2 linked regions of the Dyadobacter chenhuakuii genome follow. The protein of the gene in region 2 interacts with the protein of the main gene of each other region in a pairwise test. Links are inferred from orthologs where the notes say so. Each region holds a gene or a part of one and is shown on either strand. Other genes may lie near its edges.

Evidence for each region.
Region 1: the proteins of ftsZ (region 2) and NFI80_RS18390 interact in binary tests that used the Escherichia coli proteins (3 or more experiments, as listed by UniProt). The link is inferred for Dyadobacter chenhuakuii from one-to-one orthologs.

What each region holds. Positions count from the first base shown.
Region 1 is NZ_CP098805.1:4,424,494-4,428,526, forward strand. The notes cover bases 1,135-4,033. They hold NFI80_RS18390 (rod shape-determining protein), read left to right. Parts: upstream 1,135-2,020; coding sequence 2,021-3,046; downstream 3,047-4,033. Other genes in these bases: NFI80_RS18385 (GH3 auxin-responsive promoter family protein), read right to left, coding at 1,135-1,845; mreC (rod shape-determining protein MreC), read left to right, coding at 3,081-3,920; NFI80_RS18400 (hypothetical protein), read left to right, coding at 3,917-4,033. In the rest of the region: NFI80_RS18380 (1-deoxy-D-xylulose-5-phosphate reductoisomerase), read right to left, coding at 1-323; more of NFI80_RS18385, read right to left, coding at 343-1,134. UniProt on the Escherichia coli protein: Forms membrane-associated dynamic filaments that are essential for cell shape determination. Acts by regulating cell wall synthesis and cell elongation, and thus cell shape.
Region 2 is NZ_CP098805.1:4,766,760-4,771,902, forward strand. The notes cover bases 1,020-3,894. They hold ftsZ (cell division protein FtsZ), read left to right. Parts: upstream 1,020-1,682; coding sequence 1,683-3,107; downstream 3,108-3,894. Other genes in these bases: ftsA (cell division protein FtsA), read left to right, coding at 1,020-1,648; NFI80_RS19890 (NADPH-dependent FMN reductase), read right to left, coding at 3,146-3,688. Also shown: NFI80_RS19875 (cell division protein FtsQ/DivIB), read left to right, coding at 1-271; more of ftsA, read left to right, coding at 287-1,019; accD (acetyl-CoA carboxylase, carboxyltransferase subunit beta), read left to right, coding at 3,927-4,769; NFI80_RS19900 (radical SAM protein), read left to right, coding at 4,771-5,143. UniProt on the Escherichia coli protein: Essential cell division protein that forms a contractile ring structure (Z ring) at the future cell division site. The regulation of the ring assembly controls the timing and the location of cell division.

The sequences.
Region 1 (4,033 bases), 340 kb from region 2 along the record:
GGCAAAAGTCCGGCATAACCCACCATCGCCGTAAGCACTGTGTCAATTTCTTCCGATTCAACGACGGAAACCAGTGCTTCGATGCCGCTGTAAACTTTTATATTGAATGAGGAAAGAGCTGATTTAACCTTATCAAAATGCTTTTCATTTCCGATAACGACTTCTTTGGGCAGAAATTTCGCTGCCTGCTCGATCAGCAGATCTGCATTATCCTGCGCAGTAAGAACGGCTACCGAAAAAATCTCGGGATTTGCCTCGATCACTTCCAGCGCCTGCGTCCCGATCGAACCTGTTGATCCAAGAATTGCTATATTTTTTTTCATTCTGATGCTGAGGTTATATTTACTGCCGGTTGATTTTGATCAGTTCATCCGCGATTTTCCGGTCGTTGGACAATCGGGGCACTTTGTTCTGGCCCCCTAGTTTGCCATTCGCGCGCATGTAATCGATAAACGAGTTTTTGCGCAATGGCACCAGTTCCAGTGTTTTCAAAATGCTGCCTTTGATCAGATCTTTGTAATAGATGTTGAGTTCGGTAAGCTTTCTGTCGACGTCGGCCACGAATTGTTCCTTATTGTTAGGCTCGACGGCAAATTCCACCAACCATTCATGATAAGGAAGTCCGCCATTTTCGGAATTTACCATTGGCGCAACCGTAAACTCGACAACTTCAACCTCGGGATGTCGTTCCATGGCATAACGCAATGCTTTTTCTATCTCCTCCCCGATCACGTGTTCGCCGAATGCGGATATAAAATGCTTGATCCGGCCCGTTACCAGGATCTTGTACGGGTTTACAGAGACAAACCGCACCGTATCACCCAAAGAATAGCCCCATAACCCCGCATTATTATTCACGATCACTGCATAATTCTGCCCAACCTGCACTTCTCCGATGGATAATCGCCGGGGATTTTCGTCGAAGTAGTTTTCAACGGGGATGAACTCATAGAAGATGCCCGTGTCCAAAAGCAGCAGCAAACCGTCGTCTTTTTGAGAATCCTGGTAGGCGAAAAAGCCTTCCGAAGCGGGATATAGCTCAATCGAATCGATCTTCTTTCCGATAGATTCAAAGAGTTTGGCGCGGTAAGGCTCGAAATTGACGCCGCCATATATGAACAGCGAAAAGTCCGGAAAGACGTCTTTGATCTTTTTCCCGGTCCTTTCGATAATCTTGTCAAAATACATTTGTACCCACGGCGGAATGCCTGATATCAGCGACATGCGCTGGTCGAGCGTTTCGTCGATGATCTTGTCCAGCTTCGTTTCCCAATCTTCAATGCAGTTCGTTTCGTAGCTCGGCATCTGGTTGGATCTGAGGTAACCCGGAACGTGGTGATTGGAAATACCTGACAAGCGGCCTGTCAGTACACCGCCTGTTTCCGTCAGGACTGGGCTTCCGGATAAGAAAATGAGCTTATTATCAAGAAATTGGGCTTTTTTGGTTTCTGCTATATACGTCAAAATGGCATTGCGGGCAGAATCAATGTGGTTGGAAATCGAGTCGCGGGAAATCGGAATGTACTTGGTTCCGGATGTTGTGCCTGACGTTTTGGCAAAATATAAGGGCTTGCCGGGCCAGAGAATGTCTTCGTCCCCGTTCTTTACCTTATCAATATACTTGTGAAGGTCTTCATAATCGTGGACGGGGACCGCTTCTTTGAAGTCGGAATAGCTGTGGATGTCCTTAAAAAAATGATCTTTTCCAAACTCCGTATGAAGCGCTTTCCGGACCAGATTACCCCTCCATTTTTCCTGCACTTCGACGCTCCGCGAGATCCAATCCTGTTGCTGCTGTACAATGTATCGAGCCAGCGGCTCACTCAATAGTGCTCTGATTCCCATAGTAAAAACAAAGGTACACAGGTTTTGTAAATTCTATTCTACAAGGCCGCCTAACAGGCTTTTCTGAGGCCAAAACGGCCATTAGCCGAAATTTTTTAAATGCCTTTGTTTGTGGTTATTTATCTGTAATTTTGCCATCCTGAAATCAAAGTGAGCGAAAATTTTAAAAAAATATATGGGATTGTTTGATTTTTTGACGAGCGATATAGCGATCGATTTGGGGACTGCAAATACCCTGATCATCCATAAAGATACAGTAGTTGTTGACGAGCCTTCTATCATTGCCATGGACAAAACCACAGGCAAAGTTTTAGCCATCGGACACACAGCTATGCAAATGCATGAGAAGACCAACGAGAATATTAAAACGATCCGCCCACTTAAAGATGGTGTAATTGCTGACTTTACTGCTGCCGAAATGATGATCCGTGGTATGATCAAAATGATCGATACCGGCAGCCGTTTTTTTACACCTTCCCACCGCATGGTGGTTTGCATTCCTTCCGGGATTACAGAAGTTGAAAAACGTGCCGTAAAAGACTCATGCGAGCATGCAGGCGCGAAAGAAGTATATATGGTGCACGAGCCGATCGCAGCTGCTATCGGGATCGGCATTGACATTACTCAGCCGAATGGTGTGATGATCGTTGACATTGGCGGTGGAACTACGGAAATCGCGGTTATAGCGTTGTCAGGGATTGTTTGCGAGCAATCTGTTCGCATTGCAGGTGATGTATTTACGAGAGACATTGTTGATTATATGCGCCGCGAGCACAATCTTTTGATCGGTGAGCGCTCTGCGGAATTGATTAAAATGGCCATCGGATCCGCTTCTCCTGAACTCGAAATTCCATTGGACGATTATCAGATCCGCGGCCGTGACTTAATGACCGGGATTCCAAAGGAAATCCGTGTTACGTATAGTGAAATCGCTTATTCTCTCGATAAATCAATCTCTAAAATTGAGGAAGGTGTCATGAAGGCACTTGAAATTTCTCCTCCTGAACTTTCTGCGGATATTTTCAAGAATGGTATTTATCTGACAGGCGGCGGGGCGCTTATCCATGGCCTTGACCGACGCATTGCTCAGAAAACCAAGCTTCCCGTTCACATTGCGGATGATCCTTTAAAAGCCGTAGTGAAAGGAACAGGCGAAGTCCTTAAAAATCTTGAATTGTACAAGCCGGTACTGATTTCGTAGTATTGGATCGTTCACGATGTGAACACTTTAGCCCATGCTCCAACTCGTTGATTTCGTTGTCCGGAATCGTTTCTTTTTGGTATTTATTTTGCTGGAAGTTCTCAGTGTATGGTTAATCGTGCGCAGTAACACTTACTGGGGCGCAACTTATTTCAACACTTCGAATTATTATGTCGCCAAAACATTGGCTTTTTCTAATTCAGCAAAGGAATACACGAAACTGGACGAGGTGAACGCCGCATTAGCGAATGAAAATGCGCGGCTTCGTGCCACTGTTACGGCATTAACGCAGACAAAACCCATCGATTCTCCGGCTGGCTACGTTCCGGACTCATCATTTGCATCACGCTTCACATTTACCGTAGCGAAAGTGGTTGATAATGAGACCAACCAGACCAATAATGTGCTGACGATCGATAAGGGGAGCTCTGACGGGATCAAACCCGGGATGGGCGTTATTTCAGCAACCGGCGTAGTTGGGAAGGTCAGGTTTTGTTCAGAGAACTTTTCTGTGGTTACTTCCATCCTGCATTCGCAGTTCATGGTGTCGTCGAAGCTTGTCAGGAGCAAGGAAATTGGTTATGCCAAATGGCCAGGAAAGGATCCTAATTTCATTGATATGATCGATGTATCAAAGTATACGAAGATCTTCAAGGGGGACTCGGCGGTTACTTCGGATCAAAATTCTGTTTTTCCTCCCGGCATTATGGTGGGCAGGGTGGAAACGGTAAGTGTGCATCCCAATCAGACCTTTTACAACATTGTATTGCGGCTGGCAACCGATTTCAGGAACCTCTCTTATGTTTATGTGGTACAAAATCAACAACTTGGGGAGCAGGATAGTCTTAAATTACGTACGATAAATACCAAATGAGTTTACGAGAGGCAATACAATATTCCCTGATGATCCTGTTGTATCTGTTCCTGCAGATCTTCTTCATGCGGAATGTCGTGTTGTTCAACTACGCGTTCTGTTTTATATACATT
Region 2 (5,143 bases):
AACCAAGGGGGCTTCATTGATGGAGCTTTTGCGCTTTTTAAATGCGGATCCCTTTTGGAAAGCACAGGTAGCACAGCTGGACGCTGACAAAGATGGTGAAATTCATATGATGACGGTCCTGGGTGACCAGCGCATTGAGTTTGGATCGGCAGAAAATTATGAATCCAAATTCGATAAGCTCAAAATGTTCTATAACAAGATATTGAGCCAGGACTGGAGCAGGTATAAAAAAATTAGTATTAAGTTTCAGAATCAAATAGTTTGTGAATAATAATTCACCATCAGCATGGCACACGAAAAAATTGTAGTAGGCGTAGATATTGGGAGCACGAAAATTACCGTGGTTGCTGCACAGGGAGCCGCGTCGGGCTCTCGTCAAAACAATATTGAAATTTTAGGTTTTAGCGAAGTCCCTGTTCCCAAAGGTGCAGTTGTAAACGGAGCCGTTGAAAATATAAAACAAGTTGGGACCGCAGTTCGTGAAGCACTCGCGGAAGCATCTTCCCGCTCGGACCTGGACATTGCGGTGGTGAATGTTAGTTTTGGCGGCACGCAGGTAAAGGTAAGTCAGCATAATGATGGCGTGATCCGGCCTTCGGCGTCTTCCGGCGAAGAGGTAACGCAAAGAGATGTGGATCAGCTTGTTGACGATATGTACAGGGCTAAAATCGAGCCTAATTACGACGTTCTGCATGTTTTACCCATGGAGTTTGTGGTTGACAACTCTATGAATGTGCGTGAGCCAGTAGGCAGGACGGGTATTAAACTGGGCGGTAACTTCCTGATTATCTCGGCAAACAGTCAGTCTGTTCTGCGTACGAAAAAGAGTCTGGCAGATGCAGACCATAATTTGAAATGCGACAAGATGGTTTTTGCGCCGTTGGCTACCAGTCTTGCGGTTTTAACAGACAATGAAACAAAAGCCGGCATTGCGCTGGTGGATATCGGGGACCATACGACGGACCTGGTAATATATCATGATAGCATTGTACGCCACATTGCTACTTTCCCGATTGGCGGCAGGCATATTACGAATGACCTCGCAACAGGTTGCGGCATTCAGGTTGAGAATGCAGAACGATTGAAACAGGAATACGGCGTAGCTATTGCTGCCGACGTTCCGTTAAACATTGAAATCCTGGTTAACTTCCTGGCCGGACGTGCTCCAAAGCAGGTTTTAAAGAAAAATGTAGCATTGATCATTGAAGAGCGATTGAAGGAGATCGCAGCGATGGTTTATGCAGAAATTATCAAATCAGGATATCTGGATAAGCTTATCGGTGGAATAGTGCTCACCGGCGGGTCTGCGAATATTGATGAGATTGAAAAACTCTTTGAGAAAGTAACAAACATGTCAGTCCGGGTGGGTTATCCCGAAAACCTGGAAAGAACCGCCAAAGCAGATGCGGTCAGCAATTCTTCATACAGCACAGCGATCGGTCTGGCCTGGGCCGGACTTCGTAATATAGATCCCCGGGTAAAATCGGTCTGCAAGCCTACGACTTCATTTAACACAGGCACTGTTGTGCAGCGTGAGAAAGTAAAGGAAATTCCGCCTAAGGAAGAGCCGGGTAAGAAAGTCGGGACTTTTTGGGATAGCTTTAACAGCATTATCCGCAAAAAAGATGATGGTCTGAGTGACTATTGAAAACAAAGCATAAACGCATTCAATCTCCGAAAATATGAATAAAAGCTTGTTGCAATCTTTAGACCAGGACTACATTGTGAACGAAATAATTAAAGACCAGCCCACCGGCGAACACCAGGCAGAGCCAGCCATTATCAAGGTGATCGGTGTTGGAGGTGGAGGAAGCAATGCGGTCAACTACATGTTTGAGAGAAAGATCAAGGATGTAGAATTTGCAGTGTGTAATACCGACCGCCAGGCGCTTGCTAACAGCCCGGTGCCCGTAAAAATCCAGCTTGGTGCAACATTAACGCAAGGCTTGGGAGCCGGAACGGATGCTACCAAAGGCAAGGAAGCTGCGTTGGAAACGATTGAAGAAATTAAAAGCCTGCTCGGCGGATCAACCCAAATGGTGTTTATCACAGCGGGTATGGGTGGTGGAACAGGAACAGGCGCCGCACCGGTGATTGCACAGCTTGCAAAGGAAATGGGCAAGCTTACAGTGGCGGTAGTAACTGCGCCTTACACCTGGGAAGGACTTGATAAAAAGGAACAGGCACTCGAAGGGATTGAGCAATTAAAGGAGTTCAGTGACACGGTGCTGGTGGTTTTGAATGACAAGCTGGAAGAGCTTTATGAGGACATGACCCTGACACAGGCATTCGCCGAGGCAGACGGCATTCTTCTTAATGCTGTAAAAAGTATTTCTGAGATCATCACGACAAACGGAAATATCAACACGGATTTTAAAGATGTTGAGAAAGTCCTTAAGAATGCAGGCCAGTCGGTAATGGGAACCTCTGAGGCGACCGGAGCTGATCGTGCTTCGATGGCCATTAAGGAAGCGCTGGATTCGCCGCTTTTAAATGACAGGGATATCCGCGGAGCAAAACGCATCCTGGTAACGCTTGCTACAAGCAAGAAAAAGGAAGCGACCATGAAGGAGCAGCGCGAAATCTGGCGTTATGTGCTTTCACAAGTGGGTGGAGAAGCGCGGATGTTCAAGCTGGGAACCATTACAGATGATTCTTTGGGTGATAAATTACGCGTGACGATTGTTGCAGCAGGATTTGATAGCATAGAGTCACCTATCCCGGGAATTGAGCTTAGAAACGGCGTTAAATCCAAAACACCGGATGCCAAGCCTGTTATAGAAGAAATTAAAGCGCCCGAATACGAAACAGAACTGGTCGTGACGAGCGAGCTGGAAGAAAGCACGCCAACCGGCCCGATCGATCTGATCATCGACCGTGAAATTGTACCAAGCGGATTTGCTCAGTTGCCGATCACAGATGTTGAAGGCAATAGTGACTGGGACAATGAAGAAATTGGAAAACTGGATGTAATGATCGCTTCGTTCAAAGACGGCCTGGTTAAATTCGGGGATCTCGAAGGCCCCGCGTTCCGCCGGAGCCGCGTGGAGCTCTGGAAACGCCCCACAGTTCCAGCGACCGAAATGGAGCAGCACTGGTTGAAATAATTAAGGACAAAAAAGGGAGCAAACGCTCCCTTTTTTGCTTAGAAATGGATCATTTGCCCGGCTTGAAGTTCCAGTAGTTCTTTGTACAACGCATTTGATATTACATTGTCATGATAATGTGAGCGGATCTGCCCTAACTTCACCCGTAATGCCAATGTGTTCATGCCCAGATAACTGAATACATCATTCAGATGGCTCAATGCTAATGCAGCTCCTTGCATATTGGAAGATAAGCCCACCAGTGCGGCCTTCTTATTGGTAAAGCTGTTGGGATAAGGCAGCCCGTCGATAAACGCTTTGAGAACGCCGGGATAGGAACCATTGTACTCGGGAACGATAAAGATAAATTTGTCCGTTTGTTCCAGCAGGGATTTGAGATTATTAAAATCTGAGTTTTTCCCTGAATTTTCGTACATCGCCGACACGGTGAAATCATGCGGCAGGTTTATCAGATCAAGGATTGTACTGGGAACATTGAGCTTATTGAATATTTCCTGATAATAGTCCGCTATTTTTCGTGACATGGAGTTGGGCCTGTTAGTGCCTACAATGATCACGATAGGAGAAGAAGTTGTTGTCATGAATGTAAAGTAAAGAGGCGGATGTCGCCTGTATGTTGCCCCTTAATGGGCTGATTTAGTAACAAATTAAGGACAAAATTGTTCAAGATAGTGCCTTAAACAGCTTATCAATGTAATGTTGCGGCATAGTTCGTTTTACTATGCATGACATTTATTGCTATCTTTGAGGCCAACATTCATCATGAAAAGCAGTTAAAAATCTGATATTCAGATTTTTAAAATTAACTCACGTAATAGTATGTCCTGGTTTATTCGTAAAGAGAAAGGTATTAATACACCCACCGAAATGAAGCGTGAAGCTCCTGACGGTTTATGGTACCAGTGTTCTAATTGTAAAAAAATTACGCCTACCAGAGAGCATAAGCAGAATGCGTTCACTTGTCCGCATTGCAATTATCACGAAAAGGTGGGTTCTGATGTTTATTTCAACCTGTTATTCGATGATAATGAGTTTATAGAGCTCGACGAAAATCTCATGTCGGGCGACCCGCTTCATTTTGTTGATACAAAAGCTTACCCCGACCGCATTAAGTCCACAATGCAGAAAACGGGTTTAAAAGATGCGGTCAGGACAGGTCACGGCAAGATGAATGAGCTGGACATTGTGATCGCTTGTATGGATTTCAATTTCATTGGCGGATCTATGGGTTCGGTTGTGGGGGAGAAGATCGCCCGTGCGATTACATATGCATTGGAGCACAAGCACCCGTTCCTGATGATCTCAAAATCGGGTGGAGCGCGGATGATGGAAGCTGGATTTTCACTGATGCAAATGGCAAAGACTTCTGCTCGTTTGGCACAACTATCGGAAGCAAAAATTCCATATATATCACTTTTGACGGATCCTACAACGGGCGGTGTTACTGCATCCTACGCAATGTTGGGCGACTTCAACATTTCAGAACCAGAAGCGTTGATCGGTTTTGCAGGCCCGCGCGTAATTCGTGAAACCATTGGTAAAGATTTGCCAAAAGGATTTCAAAGCGCTGAATTTGTTCTGGAACACGGCTTCCTGGATTTCATTGTGGACCGCAAAGACCTGAAAGATAAATTAACCAGCCTGCTTACCATGCTTCGTTGATATGCGTTTGATTTCCCATCCGGTCCTTTGCAATTACTACGTGACTTATCGCTGCAATGCATCATGTGGTTTCTGCGACATTTGGGAAAAGCCTTCGCCCTACATTACGGTTGAGAATTTAAGAGAAAATTTAAGGGATCTGAAAAAGCTGGGCGTTAAGGTCATCGACTTTACCGGCGGCGAACCACTGCTTCACCGGCAGCTGGATGTGCTCTTAAAAGAAGCCAAAGACTACGGCATGATCACTACGGTGACCAGCAACGGACTACTTTATCCAAAACAAGCGGAAAAGCTCCGTGGCCTCATTGATATGCTCCACTTCTCGCTCGATTCCCCGGACCGCGATGAGCATGATAAATCGAGAAATGTGAAGT